2 regions of the Flexivirga sp. G2 genome follow, and region 1 is predicted to be linked to the other one. Evidence: riboswitches for the same ligand, from Rfam matches in the RefSeq annotation. Region 1 holds a riboswitch; the other holds the start of a gene.
The links. A riboswitch is a leader RNA that binds a small molecule or an ion and turns the genes downstream of it on or off. The one in region 1 is predicted to bind cyclic di-AMP.
Positions count from the first base shown of each region.

Region 2: linked by a shared signal. The riboswitch ahead of ACZ50J_RS18195 (C40 family peptidase) and the one ahead of ACZ50J_RS06970 (transglycosylase family protein) in region 1 are both predicted to bind cyclic di-AMP.

Region 1 covers NZ_AP039675.1:1,422,249-1,427,665, forward strand. The annotation lists gene ACZ50J_RS06960 (ribonuclease J) at 1-906, shown strand, start outside; gene ACZ50J_RS06965 (phosphotransferase) at 988-1,989, opposite strand; gene ACZ50J_RS06970 (transglycosylase family protein) at 2,090-2,812, opposite strand; cyclic di-AMP (ydaO/yuaA leader) riboswitch at 2,817-2,958, opposite strand; gene ACZ50J_RS06975 (endonuclease/exonuclease/phosphatase family protein) at 3,257-4,270, shown strand; gene ACZ50J_RS06980 (aminotransferase class V-fold PLP-dependent enzyme) at 4,248-5,417, opposite strand, start outside.
Region 2 covers NZ_AP039675.1:3,754,006-3,759,422, forward strand. The annotation lists gene ACZ50J_RS18185 (dienelactone hydrolase family protein) at 1-515, opposite strand, end outside; gene ACZ50J_RS18190 (DUF6918 family protein) at 591-1,025, opposite strand; gene ACZ50J_RS18195 (C40 family peptidase) at 1,129-1,911, opposite strand; cyclic di-AMP (ydaO/yuaA leader) riboswitch at 1,912-2,107, opposite strand; gene ACZ50J_RS18200 (metal-dependent transcriptional regulator) at 2,231-2,920, opposite strand; gene pdxH (pyridoxamine 5'-phosphate oxidase) at 3,622-4,302, opposite strand; gene serC (phosphoserine transaminase) at 4,336-5,417, shown strand, end outside.

The DNA.
Region 1 (5,417 bases):
GTCGCCTTCGTCGGCCGGTCGATGGTGCGCAACATGGGCATCGCGGCCGACCTGGGGTACCTGCACGTGCCCGAGGGTGTGCTGGTCGACCTGAAGAAGATCGACAAGTTCGCCGACAACCAGATCGTGCTGGTGTCGACCGGTTCGCAGGGCGAGCCGATGGCCGCGCTCTCCCGGATGGCGAACGGTGACCACAACACCATCGACATCGGTCCGGGCGACACCGTGCTGATGGCGTCGTCGCTGATCCCGGGCAATGAGAACGCCGTCTATCGGGTCATCAACGGCCTGATGCGACGCGGTGCGAGCGTCATACACAAGGGGAACGCGCTGGTGCACGTCTCCGGCCACGCCAGCGCCGGCGAACTGCTCTACTGCTACAACATCGTCAAGCCCCGCAACGTCATGCCGATCCACGGCGAATGGCGTCACCTGGTTGCCAACGGCGACCTCGCCATCGCGACCGGGGTGCCCGCCAACCGGGTGCTGCTCGCCGAGGACGGCGTCGTCGTCGACCTGGTCGACGGGCGCGCCTCGATCGTCGGCGCGGTCCCGTGCGGCTATGTGTATGTCGACGGCTCCCTCGTCGGCACGACCGACGAGACGATGCTCAAGGACCGTCGCATCCTGCGCGACGAGGGCTTCGTGACGATCATCGTGGTGCGCGACGCCGACACCGGCAAGATCGTCTCCGGCCCGGAGATCCAGACCCGTGGCTTCGCCGAGGACGACGACGTCTTCGACAAGGTGCGGCCCAAGCTGGACGAGGCGCTGGAGCAGGCCCGTGAGAAGGGCATCAGCGACACCTACCAGCTGCAGCAGGTCATCCGGCGGGCGGTCGGTGGGTTCGTCGGCGGCAAGCTGCGCCGCCGCCCGATGATCATCCCCATCGTCATTGACGCGTGACCACGGCGAACACCTCGCTACTGTCGCCACTTTCTCGCTCGAATCGGCCGTTTCCGGCGACAAAGTGGCGACAGTAGGGATTTAGTCGCGCTGGGTTGTGGCGGTTCGGAAGTCCAACTCGGCCGCGGCGGCGTCGGCCCAACCGGTCGGGTCGTCGCCGTCGGGGATCATCGCCAGCGAGAACCACAGGACGAGCGTGTCCCACCAGGCCGCCTCGACGGTGGAGAGTCGGCATACCGACTGATAGCCGTCCAGAAAGGCGGCGCGGACCTCGGGCGGGATCGGACCCCAGTCGTGGAACTTGGTGCCCAGCAGCACCGCCGATCGGGCCAGATCAACGATGCGGTGGTCGCAGCAGGCCTCCTCGAAGTCCAGGACGGCGGTCACGTTCTTCCCGGCGACGAGGACGTTCGCCGCGCGGAAGTCGCCGTGCACGAGCTGACTCGGAAGCGGATCCGCGGGTGCATCGGCCAGCCGTTGCCGCAGGGCGTCCACCACGTCCTGGGGTGCTCGCGGGTGATCCGACGCGAGCCAGTCGCTGATCCGGGCGCCCGGCGTCGCTGCAGGTGGCACGAGCTTCGTGAGCCGCTCGACCTCGGGGTATGACGACAGGGCGTCGTGCAACCGGGCGAGCACGACGCCGGCGGCACGCACCTGGTCCGGCGACGTGACGTCCAGCAGTTCTCCGTGGATGTGCCGCTGCAGGCTCAGCGACACACCGTCGACCTCCACCTGACGTCGCCCGTCGAGAACCGGCAGTGGCGCCGACACGGGCAGCCCGCGCGCATCGAGCCATGCGGTCAGCTCCGCGAGTGCGGAGAGGCGGTCGAACCGATGCGCTGCGATCGACCACTTGGCGAGCAGCAGCCCTTCCGTTGTCCGGAGCCACACCAAGGCGTTCTTGAAACTCATGACGATGCGCTCGCATTCGCCGACCCCCACACCCCAGTGCTGCTCAACAGTGCGGGAGACCCAATCGGTCGCCGTCGCGGCGTCGGCGAAGCCGAATCGCTCCGACAATGCCGTGGCCGGATCGTCCGGCTCCCACAACATCGTGACCACCGGGGCGCCTGGGATCGTCATACCGACAACCCCACCACATGGCGGAAGCCCCGCCCCACCGAATCGGTGGAACGGGGCTTCCCGGTTGTCAACGCCGGGTCGGCGCTGACGGACGATCAGCTCAGGCCGGCAGGTTCAGGTGCTGGCCGACGAAGATCAGGTTGGCGTCGTTCACGGTGCCCTTGTTGGCCGCGAACAGTGCCTGCCAGCCGCCCTTGACCTGGTAGGTCTCGGCCAGCTTGCTCAGGGTGTCACCGGACTTGACGGTGAGGGTCTTGCCCGAGAGGGCGACCTTCGGCGCGGTGTAGACCTTCTTGGGCGCCGAGTAGGTCGGACGCTGCGAGGAGCGCGACGTCTGCGGGGCCGAGTAGGTCTTCTTGGGGGCCGTGTAGGTCTTCTTCGGCGCGGTGTAGGTCTTCTTGGGGGCCGTGTAGGTCTTCTTCGGCGCCGGGGTCGGGTTGACCACCGGGGCGCCGCCGCCACGGGTCAGGCCCGCACGCACGGAGCAGACCGGCCAGGCGCCGGGACCCTGCGAAGCCAGAACCTTCTCGGCGATCGCGATCTGAGCGGACTTGGACGCCAAGTTGGCGTCGGACGCGTAGGCGCCACCGCCGTAGGCGATCCAGGTCGAGTGGGTGAACTGCAGACCACCGTGGAAACCGTTGCCGGTGTTGATGGCCCAGTTGCCACCGCTCTCGCACGCGGCGACGCGGTCCCAGGTGGAAACCGAGGCGGCGTGGGCGTTGCCGGCAGTGGCGACGCCTGCGGCGGCGAGGGCCGCAGCGGCGGCAACCCCGATGCCGACGGCGCGGGTCGTGGTCTGAGTCTTCTTGCTGAGGTTCATTGATTCCTCTCCTGACGTGCGCATACGGGGTTAGCTGTCGGGTCGGGCTGTCAGGTGCCCGGCAAGCCGTTTTTGGCCTGCTCTCACCCCAAGGCCGCTCTCGCGACCGAAATGGGTTCCCCATCCTCGTTGTGCCTCCGGGACCGTCCCAGATGTACGCGGCCGCCCAACGAGGTTGTGCGCGGCGAGCCGCAGGCAGTATCGAGATCGAGCCGGGTTGCGCGAACTCGGGCGATGGATCGGACCTCCGGCCAGGGGGACGAAGTTTGAACCACCGATCGTCGAAGGTACGTGGTCCCGACACGTTTTCCAAGTCGAACCGTGACCATTTCGTGACTTTTTTTGAAAGTGTTGCCGGAGTCACACGAAAAAGTGTTGCTTGCGTCACATCAGCCCCGCTGATGCCGCTACATCACGCGCACGCGCGTGCGCGAGAATCACGAGGTGCCCGAACCTCCTCGCGATCCACGATTCCGGTGGCGCGCCGAGGCCCGGTCCGTGCCCTGGTGGATTCTGGCGGCTCTGCTTGTCATCGTCGCCCTGGGCGTGTGCGCGCGGTGGCTCGACGCGACCTGGCTGGTGCCCGTCATACAGGCGTTCTTCCCGGTGTTCGGCGTGTCGGCGTTCGTCCTGCTGATGGCGGTGGCGGCGCTGCGGTACCGCTGGCTGGCGGTCGGCGCGCTCGTCGTCGCCATACCTCCCGCTGCGTTTGGTATGACGGCGCTGCGCAGCGACACCGTGGCTGCCGGGCCACACGACGAGATCGTGATGACGCTCAATCTGCAGTACGGCGGGGCCGATCCGGTGCAGGTCGTCGCCGCGGCGCGTGCACGGAACGTCGACACGCTGGTGCTCCAGGAGTGCACGCCGCAGGAGTTGGCGGCGTTGCGGAAGCACGGGCTCGATGCGGTGCTGCCGCAGCAGGCCGGCCGCGCCCGACCGGGGCTGCGCGGCACCGTGGTGCGCAGCAAGCACCACCTGACACTCCTGGCGGAGCACCGTGCGGGGATCTTCGCGAGCAGTCCCGACATACGCGTCCGGACCGCGGTGGGCGACTACCGGCTGCGAGCCGTGCACACGCCGGCGCCGCTGCCGGACATCGTCTCGGACTGGCGGACCGCGCTGCGATCACTCGCGCACTGGCGCGACGGACTGCCGGTGGGCCGGCCGTTGGTGATGGCCGGGGACTTCAACGCGTCGCCGTCGATGCCCGCGTTCCGCGATCTCGCCGACGGACTCACCGACAGCAGCCGGGCGACCGGCGCGGGCTGGACCCGAACCTGGCCGCACGACGCGTGGCTGCCGCCCTTCGTGCAACTGGACCACGTGTTGACCCGTGGCTTCGGTGTCGTGGCTGACGGCACCGTCGACATCGCCGGCACAGATCACCGCGGCTACTGGGCGCGATTGCGCCTGGAACCGGTCACCAACTCGATCACCAGGGGAGCGGCTCACTGAGGTCGCGCGGATCCGCCGGTGCCGACCAGCCCTCGTCGGTGTGCACGTAGGACAGGGCCGGGCCGTGCTCGACCAGGCGGCGTACCGCGGCGACCAGCCGGTCGACGTGCTCACCGTTCGTGGCCAGCCCGAGACTCGCCCGTATGGCGCACGCGCCCTCACCGACGACGGCGTCGCACAAGAGATGGGCGCAGAACCGGCCGTCGCGCACCGCGATGGCCTCCTCGTCGGCCAGCACCTGCGAGACCAGGGACGGGTCGTAGTCCTCGACGGTGAACGTCACGACGCCGACGTTCGGTCGCTCGCCGAGCACCTCGATGACGCGAACTCCGTCGATCGCGGCGAGTCCGGCACGGAGCCGACCATGTAGTTGCGCCTCGTGCGCAACGATCGTCGCGCGGTTCGCCTCCAACGTGGCGCAGGCGGCGGCGATCGCGACGGCTCCGACGGCGTTCGGCGTGCCGCCCTCGTGGCGGGCCGGACCCGTCTGCCATTGCGTCTGGTCGTGCGACACGCGCGCCGTCGCACCGCCGGCCGGGAGGTACGGGTCGGCGGCATCGAGCCAGTCGCTGCGGCCGGCGAGCACGCCCGCGCCATACGGGGCATAGAGCTTGTGGCCGGAGAAGGCGACCCAGTCGACCCCGAGCTCGTCGAGGTCGATTCGCACGTGCGGTGCGTACTGTGCTGCGTCGAGAACGGTGCGGGCGCCGAACTCCCTTGCCACTGCGACGAGTTCGGCGATCGGCCAGATCTCACCGGTTACGTTGCAGGCGCCGGTGAGCACCACGAGTCGCTCGCCCACGGGAGACTGCTCGAGCGCTTCGCGCAGCAGTTGTATGGCGTGCTGCGTGCCCGACGGAACGGGCAGGCGGGTGGTGCGGTCCTGCTCCCACGGCAGCAGCGCGGCGTGGTGCGCCGACTCCCAGGCGAAGACCCGGGTGTCCTGCGGCAGACAGTGCGCGAGCAGTCGCAACGCGTCGGTGGTGTTGCGAGTGAAGACGACCTCGTCGCCGGAGCGGGCCCCGACGAAGGCGGCGACCTGAGCGCGTGCCGCCTCGAACCAGCCGGTGGTGACCCGGCTCGCGTAGCCGGCGCCGCGGTGCACCGAGCCGTAGCGGCGCTGCACCTGCTCGGCTGCCTCGGCGAC
Region 2 (5,417 bases), 2.2 Mb from region 1:
CGCAGGCCCGGCAGCAGCGGCACCAGGTTGGTGACGTTGAGCGGGTAGTCCGCGCCGGGTGTGCCCGTGACGAACGCGCCGTAGCAGTCGACGGCCGCGTCCAGGTCGACGTGGCAGGCGGCCAGCACGGCGTGCCGGCCGCCGGAGCAGTGTCCGATCACGCCGACCTTGCCGTTGGAGAGCGGCAGGCCGCGCAGGTACTCGGCCGCGACCTGCACGTCCGACACCAATTGCTCGTCAGGTATGCCGCCCGCAGCGCGCACCGCTGCCGCTGCATCGGCCGGGTCGGCGCCCGGCGCCTGGCGGGAGTAGAGGTTGGGGCAGATGGCGTCGTAACCCAGCTCCGCGAAGCGGCGGACCATCTCCTTGGTGGCCCGGTCGTAGCCGGGCAGGTGATGGATCACGACCACTCCGCCACGAACTCGGTCCTCGTCGGGCGTCGCGAGGTAGGCCTCGATGTCGGAGCCGTCGGAACCGGTGAGACGCACGGTCGTTGCGTGCAGCGAATCAGACATATTGAAGGTCTATCAGACCTTCATGGGCGGTTGCTGACCGGCCGCGCCACAGCCGGCAGCCGCCTCGGCACACGCTCAGGAAGCGTGCTGCTGAATGACCTTGCCCAGCCGCGGGAGGGCCTGCTTGACGTTCTCCTTGGCCTTGCCGCGCAGCCCCTTGTAGGCGCGTCGCAGCGGCTCACGCTCGGTCGCCGCGGCCCGTCGATCGGTCACCGCGAGCAGGGCGTCGGCAGCCTCGTCGCCGCGTCCGGCCAGGTAGTCGCCGAAGTCACCGGCGCCGGCGAAGTCCGTCCAGAACGGGTCCAGCGCCGTCGCGACCTCCGGCAGCATCCGGTTCGTCGCGTCGGACGTGACGGTCGGGTTGAACTTGCGCACCGCGGCATACCCGGCCTTGATCGCGCCGCCGCTCAGACCCTTCTTGTCCTTCACCTCGGCATCGATCACCGCGGCGAGGTCGGCCACCACCTGCGGGCGACGGTCGGCGGCGAGCAGCGATTCGGACAAGCTCATGGGTTCTGCCTTTCGGGAGGATGACGCTCGGCGGGTATGACGAACGCCGCGCCCGGCTGGGCCGGACGCGGCGTTCGGTGGAACTGGTGGATCAGGCGGTCGCTCAGAAGCGGCCGTAGCCCGACACACCGCTGTACAGCGGGCGCAGGCCGACCGAACCACCGGGGTGGTTGGCGTCGACCATCATGCCGTTGCCGGCGTAGATGCCGACGTGGTAGGCGGAGCTGCCGTCACCGTAGAAGACCAGGTCGCCGGGTTGCGGGTTGCTGACCCGGGTCGCGGCCAGCATCTGGGCGGTCGCCGTGCGCGGGATCGACTTGCCGATCTGCGAGTAGACGTAGGCGGTGAAGCCGGAGCAGTCGAAGCCGGCCGGGCTCGAGCCACCGTAGACGTAGGGGGTGCCGGTGTAGCGCTCCGCGATGGCGACGAGACCACCGGTCGCGGCGGGCGCCGGGTTCGACACGGGGGCCGGCTTGGTGACCGGCTGAGCCTTCGGCTGCGTCTGGACGGCCGGACGCGTTGCGGTGCGGGAGACCGACGAGGTGCGGGGACGGACGACCGGCTTCGGGGCCTCGTAGCGCTGGGCGGCGACCGGGGCAGCCAGCTGGGCCTGCGCGCGCACGGCGCCGAGCTGCTGCTCGGCCTTCGTCGCGGTCAGCGGGTGAGCCAGCGCCTGGGCGCGGGTCGCCTGGGCGGCAAAGTCGACCGAGCTCGCACCGGTGATCGATGCAACACCCGTGGTGGCCTGGGCGGCCTGGGGCGCGGCGATCGAGGCCACCAGACCACCGGCGACGGCAACAGTGGCCGAAACGCGCGCGGTCGAGTTGAAGGTCGTCGACAACTTGCTCGGGGCGCGGTGACGACCGCGCGTACCAAGAATGGACACGTGTTACCTCTCCGTCGCCTACGAGGTGAGCTGTCGGGCTCGAGTTGGAGATACCCGGTTCCGGCGCGACACCATGTGGTGCTGCGGCGAAACTTCGCCCCTAGGGCGGCTTGCGCCACCCGAATGTGGGTCCCCCGCTCCTGCCGGGCGGATTCGTTGCATCTGTTCGGCTGGCAGGACTCGGCGTTGCCTCACAGAAGCCCACCGAATGGCGGGCCGGGGAAAACGGTACACAACGCCGGACCGGATGTCACAGCGAGGTCACGAACTGGTCCAAAAAACTTTGCAACCCGTTGCGGTGACACCGATGCGACGTGCGTCACTCGGCGTCGACGAAGACGTGCATCGCGACGTCGTGCGGCAGCGACACGGCCTCACTGCCCTCGGCCCGAACCAGCACCCGGTCACCCTCCAGATGCGTCTCGACCTTGGCATCGGGCGTGATGCCTCCGGCGGTCAGCACGCTCAACGCTTCCTGGTCCGCCTGCGCGGGCTCACCGACGCGTCGTACGACGAAACTGGTCGGCTGATCGGACACGACGTCGGTCATCGGGCGGACGCCGTCCCGGAACCGCAGCCGGGTCTCCTCCTCGCCCAACTCCTCGAGACCGGGGATCGGGTTGCCGTAGGGCGAGATGTGTCGCTCCTGGAGCATCCCGAGGATCTTGCGCTCGACCCGCTCGCTCATCACGTGCTCCCACCGGCACGCCTCGTCGTGCGCGAACTCCAGCTCGACCCCGATGACGTCCACGAGCAACCGCTCGGCGAGCCGATGCTTGCGCATCACCCGCGTCGCGAGCATCCGACCGTGGTCGGTGAACTCCAGGTGACGGTCACCGGCCAGAGTCAACAGGCCGTCACGCTCCATCCGGGCAACGGTTTGGGACACCGTCGGACCGGAGTGCCCCAACCGCTCGGCGATGCGCGCGCGCAGCGGCACGATGCCTTCTTCCTCGAGGTCGAAGATCGTGCGGAGGTACATCTCGGTGGTGTCGATCAGCTCGCTCACACCGTAAGCCTGCCATTAAGCGGTGACAGGTGCCATTGCGGCCACCCCGAGAAGAATTTCGGTCAATAAGTTCGGGAATCCTGCTCGCTCACGCTACGTTCTTCTACTTGGAAGCCGTGGGGCTCCTCCCCCCTGACCCACGGCATCCCGAACCGTTCGTTCTACGGGCGGGGTGAGCGCACCGCAAGGTGGTGCTCGGACGGCTGGCGCACCTCCCCTGGGCGCCAGCCGTTCTTGCGTTCGGCGCCACGTCGTGGGACGCCCCGCATTAATCCGTTGCCTCCGGCGAGCACCTCGGCCTAGCGTGGTGGCACACGAGAAAGGAGGTGGTCCAAGAGTGAATTCTCAAAGGACGCGTGAGGTGGTTGCGCGCTAGCGCAACCTACGTATTCGTCGCCGGTCACCTCCGGTGCACCGACGAAACGGACGTTCGGTAGCTACTCCAACGCAGCCACCGCGGCCCGTGGGCGCGCGATCTCGTCCATCGTGCTTCCCGGTTTCGACCGGAGCTCACGGGCTGTCCCATGCCCGCGTGCAGGAAGGTCCTTGAGGAGCCCGTGAGGAACGAGCGGGCGTCTCGAAAGGCCGGGGACCTCGAGACGCTCCTTCGTCGCTCCTCGGCCACCTCGAGTTCGTCACTCCTCGGCCACCTCGAGTTCGTCGCTCCTCGGCCACCTCGAGTTCGTCGCTCCTCGGCCATCTCAGGGTTGGCGGCGCTCGATCCGCCAGGACGTCGCGTCCGCGAGGTCACCGTCGCCGGTGCGGACGTAGACCAGCCGGTCGTGCAGCCGACTGCTGCGACCGGCCCAGAACTCCACCTCGTCACAGCGCACGACATACCCGCCCCAGAAGTCGGGCAGCGGCACATCCGCCGGGCTGCCGGTGTCCGGCCACTTCGCCTCGTATGACGCAACGGCCGCTTCGAGTTCCGCTCGTGTCGCCGCCGGCTGCGACTGGTGCGATGCCCAGGCGCCGATCCGCGAGCCGTACGGGCGGCTGCGGAAGTACTCGGTCACGACCGGCTCGGGCAACCGCAGCGCCATACCGGTGAAGCGGATCGCGCGGTACATCGGCGGCCAGGTGAGCGCCGCCGCGATGCGCGGATTCGCCGCCAGGTCCAACCCCTTGCGGCTACCGAAGTTGGTGTAGAAACCCGGACCGTCCGGCGCGAGATAGCGCATCAGCACCGTCCGGACGTGCGGCTGGCCCGCGGCGTCGGCGGTGGCGACCGAGATCGCCTCCGGCTCGGGCACGTCACCGCGATCGTCCTGCCGGGCGCGCGCGTCGGACACCCACTGATCGATGAGATCCCAGGGACCGGGCGGCAGTTCGTGCTCGTCCAGACCCTCGCCCGCGTAGTCCCAACGCTTGATCGGCTGCATGGCTCCGACGGTACCGCTGGCAGAATCGGACCCGTGACCGACCAGCTCGTCATCCCTGACTCGTTGAAACCGTCCGACGGCCGCTTCGGCTCCGGACCGAGCAAGGTGCGCCCGGAGCAGCTCGATGCGCTGCTCGCGCAGGGCCGCACGGTGCTCGGCACCTCCCACCGGCAGGCCACGGTCAAGAACCTGGTCGCAGCGATCCGCTCCGGCCTCGCGGAACTGCTCGGCGCACCGGAGGGCTACGAGATCGTCGTCGGTATGGGCGGCACCAACGTGTTCTGGGACGCGGCGTCCTTCGGGCTGATCCGCGACCGCGGCGCCTTCGCCGTGTGCGGCGAGTTCAGCGCGAAGTTCGCGACCGTCGCGCGCAAGGCCCCCTTCCTCGCCGACCCGATCGTCGCCGAGGTCGAACCGGGTTCCTCCGTGCAACTGCTGACCAGCCACGGCGTCGACGCCTACTGCTGGGCGCAGAACGAGACGTCGACCGGCGTGGCCACACCGGTGCGAAGGGTCCCGGGTTCCGGCGAGGAACTCATGCTGGTGGACGCGACCTCGGCCGCCGGCGCCATACCCGTGGACCTGGCGGAGACGGACGTCTATTACTTCTCGCCGCAGAAGGTCTTCGCCTCCGACGGCGGCCTCTGGTTCGCCGCGATGTCGCCCGCGGCGCTGGAGCGGATCGCATCACTGAGCGCCCAGCGCTGGACGCCCGCGACGCTGGATCTGCAGGTGTGCGTGGACAATTCGCGGCTCAACCAGACCTACAACACACCGGCGGTCGCCACGATCGCGCTCATGGCGCAGCAGGTCGAGTGGATGCTGGCGAACGGCGGCCTGTCCTGGGCGGCCGGTCGCAGCGCCGCGTCGAGCCGGACGCTCTACGACTGGGCGGAGCGCACGTCATACACCGCCCCGTTCGTGCCCGACCCGGCCGACCGCTCCCCCGTCGTGGGCACCATCGACTTCGACGGTGTCGACGCGGCGGGTGTCGCGAAGACGTTGCGCGCCAACGGGATCCTCGACACCGAGCCCTATCGCAAGCTCGGCCGCAATCAGCTGCGCATCGGCATGTACCCCGCCGTCGAGCCGGAGGACGTCGCCGCCCTGACGGC